Regions from separate parts of the Glaciecola sp. SC05 genome, predicted to be linked through region 4. Evidence: predicted binding sites of a transcription regulator. Region 4 holds the regulator's gene; each other region holds the start of a gene.
The links. Region 4 encodes sigma-54, which starts transcription at its own class of promoters, with help from an activator protein. Its sites were predicted from a motif close to GTTGGCACGNNNNTNGNNT; they were not measured.

Region 1: a site for sigma-54 is predicted at 2,286-2,304, ahead of AB9H30_RS07450 (DUF642 domain-containing protein). Genes of this name have one in related genera too.
Region 2: a site for sigma-54 is predicted at 1,681-1,699, ahead of glnK (P-II family nitrogen regulator). Genes of this name have one in related genera too.
Region 3: a site for sigma-54 is predicted at 2,662-2,680, ahead of AB9H30_RS00410 (DUF3192 domain-containing protein). Genes of this name have one in related genera too.

The regions. Positions count from the first base shown of each region.
Region 1 covers NZ_JBGIYY010000006.1:143,915-148,132, reverse strand. Annotated here, with positions in the region: gene gss (bifunctional glutathionylspermidine amidase/synthase) at 1-1,085, opposite strand, end outside; gene AB9H30_RS07455 (hypothetical protein) at 1,307-1,519, shown strand; gene AB9H30_RS07450 (DUF642 domain-containing protein) at 1,595-2,224, opposite strand; gene AB9H30_RS07445 (ExeM/NucH family extracellular endonuclease) at 2,472-4,218, opposite strand, start outside.
Region 2 covers NZ_JBGIYY010000004.1:88,393-92,610, reverse strand. Annotated here, with positions in the region: gene AB9H30_RS05110 (ammonium transporter) at 9-1,247, opposite strand; gene glnK (P-II family nitrogen regulator) at 1,286-1,624, opposite strand; gene mrcB (penicillin-binding protein 1B) at 1,867-4,179, opposite strand.
Region 3 covers NZ_JBGIYY010000001.1:94,468-98,685, forward strand. Annotated here, with positions in the region: gene AB9H30_RS00390 (diguanylate cyclase) at 1-653, opposite strand, end outside; gene queF (NADPH-dependent 7-cyano-7-deazaguanine reductase QueF) at 679-1,488, opposite strand; gene syd (SecY-interacting protein) at 1,676-2,248, shown strand; gene AB9H30_RS00405 (hypothetical protein) at 2,205-2,519, opposite strand; gene AB9H30_RS00410 (DUF3192 domain-containing protein) at 2,738-3,109, shown strand; gene AB9H30_RS00415 (GNAT family N-acetyltransferase) at 3,337-3,993, shown strand.
Region 4 covers NZ_JBGIYY010000012.1:43,670-47,887, forward strand. Annotated here, with positions in the region: gene rapZ (RNase adapter RapZ) at 1-774, opposite strand, end outside; gene ptsN (PTS IIA-like nitrogen regulatory protein PtsN) at 806-1,249, opposite strand; gene hpf (ribosome hibernation promoting factor) at 1,264-1,551, opposite strand; gene AB9H30_RS12005 (RNA polymerase factor sigma-54) at 1,575-3,083, opposite strand; gene lptB (LPS export ABC transporter ATP-binding protein) at 3,131-3,859, opposite strand; gene lptA (lipopolysaccharide transport periplasmic protein LptA) at 3,856-4,218, opposite strand, start outside.

The DNA of each region.
Region 1 (4,218 bases), on a different contig from region 4:
CGCTTAAGATCTAAATGCTCAGCCCATTTTCCTTGAATTTTACCGACTTCCATATAGCAAGAAGCAGAGTCACAGTTATACTCATATACTTTAAGACCTTTTTCGGTCATTGCAAAATCAAAGCGACTGGTTATAAGCTGGTTAAGGCGATTGTCCCAAGACTGTTTAATGCGTGGCAATATGACATCAGGAAAGCCAAAGGTGCTGAGCAGTTCTGGGTGCTGTAACACATAGTCGGTTGCGTGCATAAACATGCCGTGTAGTTCGTCAGTGGCAGTTTCTAGTTGCTCAAGTGCCGTTTCGGATATTTCATAATAATCATGAAAGTCCTCGACCACAGAGCTTAGAACGTGTCCCTTCATCATATCAACATATGCCGCTTCATCATGATTGGCAATATTTAACCAAGGTTTGGTATCTCGTTCATGAGCCTTAGCATGAGCCAGCTGCACATTAAATAAATGCGGAGTAGCTTCTGGGGTGTGTTCAGCTTCGGTGTCATCTTCAGTTTGTAGCATCCAGCCTAAAATACGTCCGCTTTTTGATGAGCATTGCAGCCAGTAGTCGCCCTGAGCACCAATGCGCGCAGATATTTCGCGTGAATAATTACGCCCGTTTTGCCAAGGCACAAAATCCATATTTTGCTCCACAATACGAATGGCATTGGGCAGAATTTCGCTAATAATCGCTACGTGCCCGGTGTGCTCAAACTCACCGCCTTCATCCCAAATTAACATGGCGCCGGGCTCTGGGTGTTGCGTTGAACCATTTCGAAAAGCGTTTAGGGGTAACAGTCGGTTGCTTTTGATTTCTCGTACTGACCGCAAATTAAATATTTCGTAGGCCATGGACACATCGTTAAAGATATAGCCTCGATTGACATATAGCCAGCGCCGCGCAAACTCTACGCACTGCCATTTGTAGCCCATGTAGATGCCGTCGAAGTAGCTGCGATAAGAAGTACGATTTGGATAATCTTTTTCATCGGCGCTGTCGTAGTCGCTAGAATAGGAGCAGACGCCGCCTTGTGCGACACCAAGCAAAGTGCCAAATTTAGTTGAGTTAGGGTGCTTAGATGACACCATGGATTGTCCTGAGGGTATGCACAAGGTCAAGTTGACGATGCATTTAGAAGTGGGGCAGATTAAACGCTATTTTTTAAAAGCGCAATACATATGGTCAATATAGTTATGTGCTCTTTTAGTTAACAATGGCATAGATTTTGTGAGTGACATTCGATTAAAGATAAAGCCTGAACTCGCCGATATTGCTAGTAATCTGATGAAATAGTCTGGAAAGGGAGAATATGTATTTAGTAATCAAAGGTAAGCTAGACCTCAGCAATTATTTTGCGCTAATGCTGCTTTCAACTTTCATTTTAGTTGGTGTTGTTGTCGCAACGTCGATTTTACCTTTTGACAAGACGAATACTGCCTGGCTAATCATGTTTTTGAGTGTTGTGTCTTTAGGTTCGAGCATGCGGGTTATTAGTTTGCTTATGGAAAAATCTAGCGAGTAATTACCCGACAAAAAAACCACCGACAATAGCGGTGGTTTCCATATGGTTTGCTGTATTAGCTTAGTGTAATCAAGCCTACTTGGATCTGCGAACTAAAAGCATCGCTAAACCAAACAACGTTAATAAAGCTGCTGAAGGTGCTGATGCTTGAACTACTGAGGTAGTAGATTCTGTCACTATCACGTTGTCTATAAAGTTACCCAAAGTGCCGCTTAAAGGGGTAACTGTGGTAAATCTAACTGTGGTTGCCGAATCTGCTGCTACAAAAGATGAAGTAAATGACGACCATTGTTTCACAATGTGATCATCAACCAATTGGCTGATAAGTGAACCGCTAGAAGAAAATACTTCGACTAAAAACGATTCATTGGTGTTTTGACGAGCAGCATAATAAAAGCTGAAGTCGTAAAGTTCACCAGCAGTTGTAGTGATTTCTTGGAAGATAGAAAACGCACCACCGCCACTGCCACCATGTGCATTCAGTTCAGCCAATTTAGTGCCATCTTGCGCGATCATTCCGCCAAAGTCATTCCATAGCTCAATGTTTGAACCAGACCAGCCGTCTACAGATGAAGAGCTAAACCAGCTCCATGTACCTGCATTGACATTGTTGTTTTCAAAGCTTCCGTTTGAAACAAGGTTTGCGTTTGCAACAGAACTCGCCATTGCGCATATAAGTAATAGTGTTGATAGTAGTGTTTTCAAAATTTAACTCCAAAATAAATTTACAACTGAAAAACGGTTTCATCGTTACTAATACAATATCTTACAATATCCGTGCCAGAGCGTAATACACCATATAAAACAATGTGTAAGCTATCATCATTTGCTGTTAGATATATTCGGTGTAAAGAAAATTGACGGGTCAAGTGCATAAAAAAGGGTTATCTAAATAGATAACCCTTTTTTTATTTTTACAGAAGGGCACTTATACCGAGTGCCTACTCAAAAGCTATAGTCGTATGCGTTGACCTGGGTTTTCTTCAAGCCAAAGTATGTACCAAAGTTTCAAATCAATACGGGTGATTACACCGTCTTCGTCAATGTCTCCGGCCGCATTAAAGTCTGCATCACCACTGACGCTTCCTTGAAGTTGGATAAGTATTCTGAAGTCTTCCGCATCTAACTCACCGTCATTGTTCAAGTCACCTAAACGCACAGGAGCCTCAAAACTAAATCCTACTAATACCGGATCATGGTCTGACGAACGATAAAATGAATCATCACGGAAACTTTCAGGCTTGCTGATGGTGTTCGTTATTGAGTCATTATAATCAAGCGCGACAGGTTCGTCTGCATTGATGTGCCATTCAACTACGTCTTTGACAAGTGGGAAAGCGATGGTATTAGCCATTGCATAATCCAGAGAACCGAATTCACCTCTGAAGCTATAGCTATACGCCATGTCACCGTCAAATACTCGGGCTAAGTCTGCATACCCTGCATTTTGAAGTTCAACAATAGGATCTTCTTTAGCGTAACTATTTAAATCACCAACGACAAATACAGGCAGATCAGCAAAGGTCGAAGCTAACCAAATATGCAGTGCATTGGCTGCTCTTTGACGCGTACCGTTGCAGTTGCCTTGGTCAGGGCTATCATCACCAACACCACAGCCGCTGCCTTTTGATTTAAGATGATTGACGTTGACTACAAAGCTATTGTTCGTGCCAGCCTGAGTAAATACTTGTGCAAACGAAGGGCGGTTACGATTGGTGTTAAACAACGGACCGTCTTCATCAGCGATAGAATTACTTCCATCTAGTATCTGCAAGTCACCTGATGGGGTCACTTCAGCGCCTTGATAAACAATGCCCACCGTAATCGCATCAGTACCAACTGTGCCACCAGCGTCAATGAATGAATACACACCTTCGCCGACACGTTGATTTAGGGCGTCGACTAATTGGGCTATTGAACTGTCCGCATCAAAGCCGTCATTTTCGATTTCCATTAAGCCTACAACGCTTGCGTCAAGAGCCACAATAGCATTGGCAATTTTGGCTAACTGTAGCTCGTATTCAGCAATATCATCAGCGCCTCTAGCAGTCGGGAAACCGCCTCCTTGACCGTTACCATTAAACAGGTTGAGCACATTGAAGCTAGCGACACTTAAATCGCCCTCAACAACCGGTGCATCGGGTCTAGGTGCAGACTGCACACTAGGTGCGCTACTTGGTTGAATGCGATAGGCGTTAAAACCATAGTCCATTACACCGCTGATGCCGGTTATGATGCTACCAGTGCGCAGAGTGTTGCTAGCAGATAGTTCACCGTTAAGGTTAAGTTCTGCCGGTGCGCCATTGAGTGCATCGTCCAAAATGATTTTATTTCGCGCGTTTGTAGCCGCCAAATCAATTGCAGCTTGTGAGCCTGGCTCATGCAGATGCGTTGGTGTAAAGGTTCTGCCATTGGCAACCTCTATTTCACCAAATCGTGCATAGGTAAAGGTATTGACAACAGTAAGCGCTTGCGCATTACTGATGGCCATGCCTTCGTATGCTTCAAAGCTTTGATTTTCTGGAAGTGGCAAGACTAAATCGACCTTAGAGAAAGTACCGACGCCACATCCGGTTGCGACTTCAGTCGCTGTGATTTGTGTTTTGTCAAAGAACTCACCAGCCGTGCCCAATACACGTACCAACTGACCCGCGCTTACGTTAGCAGGGTTATTTCCGGTAAACACAAATATCCCTTCA
Region 2 (4,218 bases), on a different contig from region 4:
TTTCGTGTTTAAGAGCGCGACTGAGTAAAGTCTGGGTATGCTTCGAGGCCGCATTCACTAATATCCACACCAGCGAACTCTTCCTCTTCTGTTACTCTTACACCCATCACTGCTTTAATGATTAACCAAGTCACAAGGCTAGCGCCAAATACCCAGATAAAGATTGTTGCGGCTCCAATTAACTGACCAGAGAACTTCGCGCCTTCGTTGGTAAGCGGCACAAGTAGCAAACCGAATAACCCTACTACACCGTGAACCGAAATCGCACCTACAGGATCGTCTATTTTAAGTTTGTCTAAGCCGACAATACTAAACACTACGATAACGCCGCCAATTGCACCAAAGATGGTTGCTTGTAACGCGGTCGGTGTAGAAGGTTCAGCAGTAATTGCCACTAAACCTGCTAGTGCACCATTTAAAGCCATGGTTAAATCCGCTTTTCCAAACAGAATACGCGCTAGAATTAAGGCTGCAACCGAACCACCGGCGGCGGCGGCATTAGTATTCATAAATACTACGGCAACAGAGTTAGCTGATTCAACTGATGCAGTCGCCAATACTGAGCCTCCATTAAATCCAAACCAACCCATCCACAAAATAAATGTACCAAGCGTCGCGAGTGGTAAGTTAGAACCTGGAATGGCATTGATTTTACCATCGGCGGTATATTTACCTTTACGAGCGCCCAAGACCAATACACCTGCTAAGGCTGCAGAGGCGCCGGCCATATGAACGATACCAGAGCCTGCAAAGTCAGAAAATCCGAGATCTCCCAACACATAAAGACCAAATACAGCTTCACCATTCCAAGTCCAAGCGCCTTCCATAGGATAGATGAAGCCTGTCATTACCACTGTGAACAGTAAAAATGACCATAACTTCATACGCTCAGCCACCGCGCCAGAAACGATGGACATAGCGGTTGCAACAAACACTACTTGGAAAAAGAAGTCTGCAGAGGGTGCATAGGTGGCGGGGTCTTCTGCCACGCCTGTGGCGCCGTCACCGGTAATGCCGCTTAAAAAGAAATCGCCGCCGTACATGATCGCATAACCGCAAATCATATACATGATGCAAGCAATCGAATATAGAGCAATATTTTTCGTTAATATTTCTGTGGTATTTTTAGCACGAACAAGACCTGCTTCGAGCATAGAGAAACCTGCCGCCATCCACATAACAAAGGCACCGCAGATTAAAAAGTAAAAGGTATCTAGTGCATACCCGAGTTCAAATGTAATTTCCATAATAATTCTCCGAAAGAGTCTCCGATAGGGTTAACGCACTAGAGCGCGTCAGCGTCTGCTTCGCCGGTACGAATACGCACGGCTTGCTCAAGGTTATAAACAAATACTTTGCCGTCGCCAATTTTGCCGGTTTTTGCTGCACCAACAATGGCTTCAACTAAGCGCTCAACTTGCTCATCTTGAACCGCTATTTCGAGTTTCACTTTAGGGAGAAAATCAACTTGATATTCCGCTCCGCGGTAAAGTTCGGTATGACCTTTTTGACGTCCAAAGCCTTTTACCTCAGTTACGGTTAGACCATCTATACCGATTTCTGAGATTGCTTCACGAACATCATCAAGCTTAAAGGGCTTAATGATTGCAGTGACTAGTTTCATGGGTAACTCCTGCTGATTTGAATGTATTGCTAAATGGTTTTTCCTAAAGCAAATCAATACAAGAGCAGTGCCAACTAAAATAGTTTATATCTTTCAATGAGTTAAGATATTAAGGGAGGCTGTTATTGAGAAAGCCTGCACTCACATGGTGCAATTGAACCAAATTGGGCTGCTCGCTTATCGCTCAGCGTGGCTTATTAATGCTTTTTACGCTGCGCCCAATTTACATTTTGCGGGTAATGTTACCAATTAAAAATACGGTCTAATAACGAGCGTTTCTTTTTAGGCGGCTCGACCGGATTTTGCTGCATCTGCTTGCAGCTCTGTGGAGGAGTAAGTGCATCTTTAATTGCTGGGACACTGATTAAATTGGGACAACCCGCTTGTGTGAGTGCCCCAGTGCGCTGATCAAAATGAGCGATAGTTAAGGTCGATGGAAACGCGCGAGACAAAGTTTTCGGGGAGTGCTTGGCCTCAAATGCCATAAATATTGGCAAGGCGCCAGATGCGCCCGACATATTCACGGGCGTGTTGTCGTCGTTACCGACCCAAACGGTGCTCACTAAGTTACGGTCAAAGCCACTAAACCAACTGTCCCTATAGTCATCTGTTGTGCCTGTTTTTCCTGCCATATTAACCCTTGGAAAAGCTTTACCTAATTCGCTAGCGGTGCCTTCTTTGGTAACTTTATGCAAGGCATAGTTGAGTAAATATGTCGCGTCCTCATCGGCTCTGCGCTGCTCGCTGGGCGTTCTCTTCCAAATTAGCTGATCGTCATGAGTGGTCACTGCAGTGAGCGCGTGCAGCGGTTTCATTAAGCCACCATTGCTGATCACTTGGTATAACTGATTCACCTCCAAAGGAGAAAGTTCGATTGCGCCTAATGCCAGTGACGGCAGAGGCTCAACTGTCTTACTGTAGCCTAAGCGCTGCAGGGTACTAGCAACTTCATTAAAACCTATTTGACTGGCTAGGTTGACGCTAGGAACATTATAGGATTTAACCAGTGCGTCTAATAATGACACGTCACCGCGAAAGGTTTTATCCGCATTTTGTGGCCGCCATTTCTTTCCATCTCGGTCATCAAACTCTACTGGCTTATCTGCCAAACGCGTGGCTAAATTATAATCAAATGGATTTTCAAGCGCAGCTAAAAACACTACCGGTTTTATCAATGAACCAATCGGCCGATAGGCATTTATTGCCCGATTAAACCCTGCAAACTCAGCTTGCTTGCCACCCACAATCGCCCGAATTTCACCACTGGCGATATCGGTGACCACCATAGCCGCCTGCATGTCAGGCAAATTACGGGATTTAGCATGTTTTGCTATGGTGCTGGTCAAGGCCAATTCAGCCCGTCTTTGAGCGTTAATATCGAGCGTAGTAAATACTTTCACTCCCGATAGTCTTGTTTCAGCTGTGGGCACAACCGAATATAACTCATCACGCACTTTGTCCATAAATGCGGGGTGCTGACCTGACGCTAAACTTGGACTGCTAGACGTCACTAGCTTTTCATTTATTGCTTCCTGATACTCGCTAGGATTTAGATATTGCGCTTCAAAAAGAATACGCAAGACTAGGTTACGCCGTTCTAAAGTGCGCTCTTTGTGTCTAATCGGATGATAAAACGAGGGGCCTTTAACCATACCAACCAAGGTCGCAATTTCGGTCAGCTCCAATTCCTGCAGCGGCTTATTGAAATAAAAGTGGCTGGCTAAACCAAAACCATGCACCGCAACTGCGCCGTTTTGACCTAAAAATACTTCGTTAATGTAGGCGTTTAGAATCTCTTCTTTGGTATATCTGGCATCAATAACGATTGCCATGGCTGCCTCACGTAGCTTGCGGATATAGCTGCGCTCACGGGTTAGATAAAGATTTTTAACCAATTGCTGAGTCAAAGTACTGCCGCCTTGCACGGTGCGCCCAGCAACAATATTGGCAATTAGGGCCCGCACTATTGAAAGTGGAGCAATTCCATGATGATCATAGAAATCATTGTCTTCCACCTGAATTAAAGCAATTTTTAGCATTTCAGGAATGTCACTGTCTTGCATGAGCATGCGATCTTCAGACAGGCCGCCTACTAGACGAGAAATTAACCAAGGCTCTAACATCACGCTTTTAGCGCGCTCATTCGTATCTAACAAATCCAGAGCACTTATACGCGAATCTTGCCAAGTTACCTGCAACACTCTATCCGGCGCACTTATGTTGGCATATTGAAAGGCGCGTCGATAAATGATTAAGGTGTCTTTTCCTTGACTAAACTCACCTATTTCGTTGGCCGTCGCTACTTGCCTATAGCCCAATAGACTGAGCTCATCCTTAATCTCTGCTATCGATATTTCTTGTTTAAGCTCTAAACGTAATGGACGCGCATAAATTTGCGCAGGCACTTCCCACTTATTCCCAGAAAACTGTTGTTTGACCTGCGCGTCGATATATATGAGGTAGCTGACAACAATCACCACGCCGATAAAAGCGAGCTTAAAGAAGTGACGTTTTATCCACTTAAATGGCAACAACAACATGCTCAAAATTTTCAAAATACAACAACACCTATTATTTATGCGCTCCACGCGCAA
Region 3 (4,218 bases), on a different contig from region 4:
GCTTCTTTAACAACATCTTTCATCACGAAGCGAATCATTGCGAGGCAGCACTCTAATAATTCATCGTGATCAAGTCCGACCTCTAGCTTTTCCTTCAACTCAAGCAAAACGTCATCTTCCGCTTGTTTGGCAGAGTAAGGGCTCAACAATTCTTTTAGCTCTTGAGTGATTCGAGCATGCATGTCTTGCTGCGTGGCGAGGGCATTTTGCGAACGTTCTAGCGCACTATTTGACAATGCCTTTCGAAAGAGTCTAAGGGCTTGTTCAATTTGTTTGACTGGAGAAGCAATATTGTCGCCGCTTGCTCCAAGACTTTCTAGGAAGGTTGATATTTCGCGTTTAGTGCTAGGGTTAACCGCGTCTAAATCATTGATCTTTTGCAGAGAGACTTTGATTTCCGCTAAGGTATCTAAATTTTGCTGGCGAAGGTATTGGCTTTCTTTAATCAGTTGCGATTTTAATTTTACAGAGAGCTCGGCAGCCGAGAAGTAGTCTGGTGTGCCAGACAGCAGTTTCTTGATTTGATTTAATTCAGCATCAATATTAGGGTTTGCACCGTGCAAAAAGTCCACGAGGTTCGTAATAAAGTTCGACAGTTTGTCCAAATGCTGGCGAGCAGTGGTTAACTGTTGATTGGCTGAGTTGTCGCTCATTCCTTGTCTCTCTTTGCGTTCATCGCTACTGTCTAGCCAGCCTGATATCTGTGTAAGGCGACTCAAAATTCGAACGGAACGGGTTAATATCTAACCCCCCTCTGCGGGTATAACGAGCATAGACCGTTAATTTTGACGGTTTACAATGTGACAATATGTCGAAAAAAATTCGCTCTACGCACTGCTCATGAAATTCATTATGCAGTCTAAATGAAATTAGATATTTCAGCAAAGCCTCGTGATCTATTGCCTTGCCTGCATATTTAATTAACACGCTTCCCCAGTCGGGCTGATGCGTTATCAAGCAATTTGATTTTAACAAATGGCTCGTTAATGTTTCCTCTACATACTTATCGGTCGTTTTCAGTAATTGTGGAGAGATATCGAAATCTTCCATACTTATGTCTAAATTATCGAGTAAAATGCCGGGTAAATCGCCTAATTGAAGCGAACTAAATGCTGAATATTCGATGATTTCTACCGTAACAGATTGGCCCGCGCACCCAGATAAATCATTTTGAATGAGGCCTTGTACCTCTTCGACCGAAGCAAAAGTACTTTGATTGAAGCTATTCAAATACAGTTTAAAAGATTTCGATTCAATTAAATTAGCAGAACTGATGGGCACAAAACAGCGTAGAATCGCAATTATTGGTTTGCCTTTACTATTTAACCAAGACAATTCATAGCCATTCCAAATATCCACACCTTCGAACGGCAGTGGATTGGGCAAGTGTATTTCATTGCGACTTAAGCTACGAGGCACGCCCTGCAGTAAGCTTGGGTCATATTTATCCGCATACCCGACGGTTTTACCAAGAACTAGATTGTCCAATGTTGTTTTCTCTGTTTGTTTATTACTTGAGTACCCGTTGGAATTGGGTCGCGCAGTATCAGTACGCAAAAATTCTGTTAGTAAGTCATTATAGTTATGGGCAGACAACCGCAACTTCAATGAGTTAACTTAAGCTCTATAGCCTGTTATTATCCGGTAACCTTATTTATCGGCAGCTAACAATACAATGGCACAAAGTTTTGAGCACACCTTCGACCGATTCGTACAACAGTATATAGACCTTTCTACCGAAGAAAATAGAGGTTTAGTAACTGAATATGACAGCGCCTGGCCATCCCCTTGTCTACAGGGTTCGTTGGAGCAGTTAACAGACGGTGGCGATTGCGCATGGCGACCAAGCCTAAACAAAGAGCCAGCAAGCTTAGCTGATCTTGCCTCTGCGCTTGAAATTCATATTCCAAATGAATTTGAAGCACTGTTTTGCCGTTACTATAGCTTAGATTTACACGCATCACACCCGCGAGGTCCCGTTACCCTGCTCCAAGTATGGAATAGTGAGGACTACGATCGTTTACAAAAGAACTTGATTGCACATGTATTGATGAAGCGTCGTCTTAAACTTCCCGATACCTTGTTTTTTGCGCTAACCGATCAAGATGATTTGGTAATTTCATTAGATATTGCGACTCAAAACGTTATTTTAGAGCCGGTAGGAAAGCCTGCCACCGAAACTCTCAGTGAGAACCTTGTCGAATTTATTGCTGCTTTAAGGCCTGTACCTCAAGCTGTAAATTGGTAAGCGCATTTTCCAATTGGCTTATACGCTGATGTAAAGCCTCTACCTCAGACTTGCTAAGGCTTTCAATAGATGTTTTGTCAGGTGTTTTTGGAGCCTCGAATTTCTCTGCTTCTAGAGGATTTGCCTGCCAATATTTTAATCCTCTTATGATTTCAGGAAGGGGCGTCGGTTGATGTAATTTTGCTCGTATTAGCGCGACACTCGGCACACTACCACCGCTTTTTAAGCGTTTACAAACCTCAAGCACAGCCGCTAAATGACGATCAGACATAGGTAATATTCTCTCTATTGCTTTTACGGGCAATGTATACAGATTCTGGTGAAAACTCACAAAATGTGGTCAAAAAAACACGCGATATTATTTCAATTCGGCGAATAAATATATAAGTCTATGAAGTATATAGAGTTTTAAAGCTGGCATGAAGTATGTAACGCACGATGAGTAAAACACTATATTCACAATAATTAAAGACACTCTAAGGAAAAAATATGAAAAAGCCATTAGTGCTAATTTGTGTACTGGCGAGTTTATCGCTAAGTGCTTGTGTTATCTCAATAGATGACGACAACTTTGATGGGGATTATGGCTCACACTCTAGTTGGCAAAAAGAGCAAAGAGAAAACAGAAAGCATATAGATAGGCTTGCATTAGGGGAGCCAAAAGATGCGGTTGCCTTGCGGATGGGCGAACCTGCTTTTAATGAGGCCTTGCAGAAAGACGATAATCAATATCAGCTATTGTGGTATCGCACGCAGCATATTGACAGTGACGGCGTGACGACTAAAGATGAATGCACCCCTTTAATATTTAAAAACAACATTTTAGTGGGCTGGGGCGAAACTGCATTAGAGATGATCTAGTGCCTAAATAAGACCAAAGCTATATATTGTGCTTGCTTTGTTGGACGCTTATCGCTGTGAGCAAAGCAGGCAACTCTCAGGTTAATTGCGCGTGTTTGTCGTTATAAGGCATAAAGTGCTGCAAAATCATAAAATAAAAATCATCAGTCCCTAAAATCCTGATTACAAAAATGCGTATCTTCTACTACACTTACAGATATATTAATAACGTAAAGCGGAGATATTAAATGACAACTTCGGTCTATCATCCCGACCTTTCTCAAGTCAGCTCTGAATACATAGGCGCCGACGACCTAAAGGTAGCGGCCTCGATTATTTATAATGCCTACTTTGACGATCCTTTGTTCACCGATATTTTTCAAGCCGATAGAGAAGGTTACGAAGCTAGGCTGCGCTCGGCTATTCGCGAAGAAGTAAATATATTTTGGGAGTCCGGACAACCTCTAATTGGCTTATATGAAGAGGGGCGCTTATTAGCGGTTTCGTGTTTGATTGCTCCAGATGCCTCATTTGGTGCAGGGCGGTTTTGGCATTGGCGTTTAAAAATGCTGTTAACTACCGGGTATTCAGGTACTAAGCAAATGATCGCCAAAGAAGAGAAAGTCAGAGAAAAGATCCCTGCTAAAAATTACTATATGTTGTCGCTCATTGCGGTTCATCCAGATCATCAAGATATGGGTCTTGGTCATCGCCTAATGGGCGCAATGCTTGGGCTTCTAGAGGAAGATAAACAAGCAGAGGGGATCGGGGTGTTGGTGACATTGCCAAAATGTTTAACATTCTTTAACGCCGCGAAATTCCAACATGTAGAAGATATAGGAGTGGGCACTATTACCGGTAAAGTGATGTTTCGTCCAAGAGATCCAGAACAAAGTAACCCATAGCCTTCGCATTTCTCCCGCCCCCTTGTAAGAGATCTCTTACGAGAGGGTCGGTCTTTGTCCTTTTGTACACTTCATTTTTGCTTATACTTACTCACAAAATCAATATTAAACAACAACTTAAATTAGTTTGAGGCAAGTAAACACAATTAAACACTTAGGTTTTATTAAATTTAGTTCACATTCAAGTTTTGCAAGGGAGTAAGCTATGTTCGTCCTCAGGGATTA
Region 4 (4,218 bases):
GGCAACATACACGCTGCGGTGTTGACCGCCAGTGCAGCCAATCGCAATAGTCACATAACTTCTGTTATTGCGCTCTAAGTGAGGTAACCAAGTCGTGATGAGGTTTTGTACCTGCCAGATGAACTTCATAACCAAAGGTTGACCTGCTAAAAACACTTCCACGGGGCCGTCTAAACCATTTAGAGGCCTTAAATCAGGGTCCCAATGTGGGTTTGGCAAAAAGCGCACGTCAAATACATAATCAGCGTCTTTTGGTATACCATATTTAAAACCAAAAGATTCAAACAGAATGACTAAATCGGTGCTTTTTTTGCCTAATACTCTTTCGCGTATTAACTCGGCGAGATCATGCACTGATAGCTGGTCTGTATTGATATTTAGGTCGGCTTTTTCGGCCACTGGAACCAGTATTTCCCGCTCAGCGTTAATCGCATCGGTAAGTGAGTTCGATAGCTTAAATAGTGGATGTAAACGTCTTGTTTCGCTGTAGCGTTTGATCAGTACATCGTCGCTCGCGTCTAAAAAGATAATCGTGATATCCCAAAACTCAGGCAGATATTCTAGTATTTCTGAAATTTCTTGCTCAGCTTTTGGCATGTTACGCACATCGATACTGACGGCGACCAACTCATTTTCGTCGGCAAGTGCGTGTGTAAGAGTGGGTAACAGATTGACTGGGATATTGTCGACGCAGTAATAACCTAAGTCTTCTAGTGAGCGAAGAGCGATAGATTTTCCAGAGCCAGAACGACCGCTGATGATTAAAAGCTTCACTGCTTGCTCCTAGTTACGAGTTTAGATTCAGCTAAGCTAATGCTGAAATAATTTCTTTCTTAGTTTGGGCATTGCGTATGGCTTTTACAATGTCTTTATTACTCAACTTTCTGGCGATGCCAGCGAGTGCTTTCAAGTGTGTTTCGGCCTCTTCAGCAGGCACTAATATGGCAAAGAAAATATCCACTGGTTTATTGTCGATGGCATCAAACTCTATGGGCTCCTCGGTGGTCACGATGATCGCCATGATTTGGCTGATGCCTTTAATACGGCCATGAGGAATAGCAATCCCATTGCCAATGCCAGTGCTACCCATTTTTTCGCGATTAATTAAGCCACTTAATACTTCGTCTTGATCCAACTGTGGGTTTTGTTTTATCGCAATATCGCTGATCATTTCGAAAATACGCTTTTTACTTTGGCAATCGACCGAACATTGCGTTCGGTCGAGAGAAATAATATCAGAAATTATCATAAGGTAAGTTTCGTCTAGTGCCTTCTGAGTTTTTCTTTGTGTTTAATTACCTGCCGATCGAGTTTGTCGATAAGAGAATCTATTGCCGCATACATGTCGGTATGTTCAGAGTTCGCGAATACTTCGCCGCCTTTTAAATGAAGTTTAGCTTCTGCTTTCTGGCTGAGTTTTTCTACGTTTAAGACCACGTGGACATTATTGATGTGGTCAAAATGACGTTCTAATTTTTCGAATTTAGTATCCACGTAACTACGCAATGAGTCAGTGATATCTACATGATGGCCGGTAAGGTTAATTTGCATAATACTAAGTCCTCTTGTTGCGTCTAAATAAGACTTTTTCGTTGGTTTGAGGGGGGAATATGTAACGATTCCCGATATTTTGCAATTGTTCGACGAGCAACCTGAATACCTTGTTCGGCGAGCACTTGCGCAATTTTGCTATCACTCAATGGTTTATGTGCAGGTTCAACAGCCACCAATTTTTTAATCAATGCTCGAATCGCCGTAGACGAACAATTCTCACCTGATTCGGTCGCAACATGGCTGGAGAAAAAGTACTTAAGTTCAAAAATACCGCGCGGTGTGTGCATATATTTCTGCGTGGTGACCCTAGAAATTGTCGACTCATGCATATCGACCATCTCTGCCACGTCATTTAGTACCATGGGGGTCATTTTCTCTGGCCCTTTTTCAAAAAATTCACGCTGTTTTGAAACAATGCAGTGAGAGACTTTTAATAATGTCTCGTTGCGACTCTCCAAGCTCTTTATAAACCATTTCGCTTCTTGTAAATGTGACTTGATATATTGAGAATCGTTCGGATTTTTTGAAGTTTTTCCTAAACTAGCATAAGTCTCATTAACCGATAGCGCCGGCAGCGCATCGTTATTGAGCTCAACTGTCCAAAGGCCATTCTTTTTGTAGACGTTTACATCTGGAATAATGTATTCGGCTTCTTTGGTTGATACCGCGCTGCCTGGACGCGGGTTAAGTGTCTTTAACAGGCGCATGACCTCGCGTAACTGGTCCTCCTTGAGTTTGGTCTTGCGCATCAAGGTTCGATAGTCCTTGCTACCCAGTAAATCGGCATGCTCTTGAATTAATTCTTTGGCTTCTTCTAACCATGGCGTGTTTGCGTCGAATTGGCGCAGCTGCACCAGCAAGCATTCTTGCACCGATCTGGCGCCAGAGCCAACAGGGTCGAACATCTGCACACGTTTGAGTACGCACTCGACTTCATCTAAATCAACGTCTTCGTCATCTAGGCTTTCGAGAATATCTTCGCTGGTGGTCGTCAAATAACCCGACTCGTCAATGGAGTCGATGATCGCAATGGCAATCGACCGGTCGGTTTCAGAAAAATGCGTTAATTCCATTTGCCACATTAAATGGTCTTGGATGGAGTCACTAGTTTCACCTTGAAAAACATAGTCTTCGTCAGGATTGGTTCCGATCATTTTAATGGGCGCTGAACTGGAGCCCAAATATTCTTCCCAAGAGCTATCAAGTGGAAGATCATCAGGAATATCGCCTTTTTCTAGAGCGTCATGGGTATCCATGTTGTCGGTGCCAGATAAACCAGTTTCTCGATCAGAATTATTAGAAGTCGCAGAGTTATCGTTGGTTTTGGCGTTGTTTTGATCAGATTTGTCGGTGCTGTCATTCTCAGGATACTCATGATCAGTAAGCTCTAAAAGCGGATTTGACTCAAGCGCCTCTTGGATTTCTTGTTGTAGATCAAGCGTAGAAAGTTGCAACAGTTTAATAGCCTGCTGTAACTGCGGTGTCATGGTCAGCTGTTGACTAAACTTCAGTTGTAACGAGGGTTTCATTAACTTCCTTTAGCTACGAATTCGTCTTGTATACGAATAATGCGACTCTATAGTGCAAACTGTTCACCTAAATATACATCGCGAACAGTCTGGTTGGCTAATATTTCATCAGCGGTACCCGATGCAATTAACTCACCGTGGCTTACAATGTACGCTAATTCACATACATCTAGTGTTTCTTTTACATTATGATCGGTAATGAGTACACCGATACCGCGTTCTTTAAGCTGATATATGATCTTCTTTATATCACTAACAGAAATTGGGTCAACACCTGCAAAGGGTTCATCGAGTAAAATAAATTTGGGGTTTGCCGCTAATGCTCTAGCAATCTCTACTCTGCGGCGCTCTCCACCCGATAAACTCATGCCTAAATTATTTCGAATGTGGTTGATGCTAAAATCATCAAGTAACTCATCCGCCTTCTGCTCTTGCTGTGCTCGGCTCAGCTCTTTTCTGGTTTGCAATATGGCGATTAAATTCTCATGGACGGTGAGCTTACGAAAGATAGACGCTTCCTGCGGTAGGTATCCGATACCGTGTCTTGCTCTCTCATGCATCGGCTGATAAGTAATATCTAATTGGTCGATTTGAATTTCGCCTTTGTCCAAAGGCACTAATCCCACAATCATATAAAAAGTAGTGGTTTTTCCGGCACCATTGGGACCAAGCAATCCTACGATCTGACCGGTAGACACCTCAATACTGACATCGCGAACGACCTGTCTAGACTTATAGGATTTGGCTAAATGCTTTGCGCTAAGGGTGCTCGTCATGGTTGATCCTGATTGTCTGTAGGCTTAAGCTCCTGCTCGGAAGAGAAAGCGCCAGGACTAATCACGGTTCTAACAGATTCGCTACTATTATCGTTAGTAGATGCCAGTATTTGTTCTCTAGTCATATCAAACACGATTAAATCGCCAGTCACCCTGACTTCATTTTGCATAATAAGTGCATTGCCATTGAGTGAAATAGTACGTGACTCTACCGTATAAATAATTTCGTTAGCCTGCGCCTCAACCATGCTGCCATCGTCTTTACGCTGTTTGTAGCTCGCCGGTTGACCGCTGGCACTGATAATTTCTTTACCTGCACCATTTACCGCATTTACTTCTACTTTGTCTGCCATTAATTC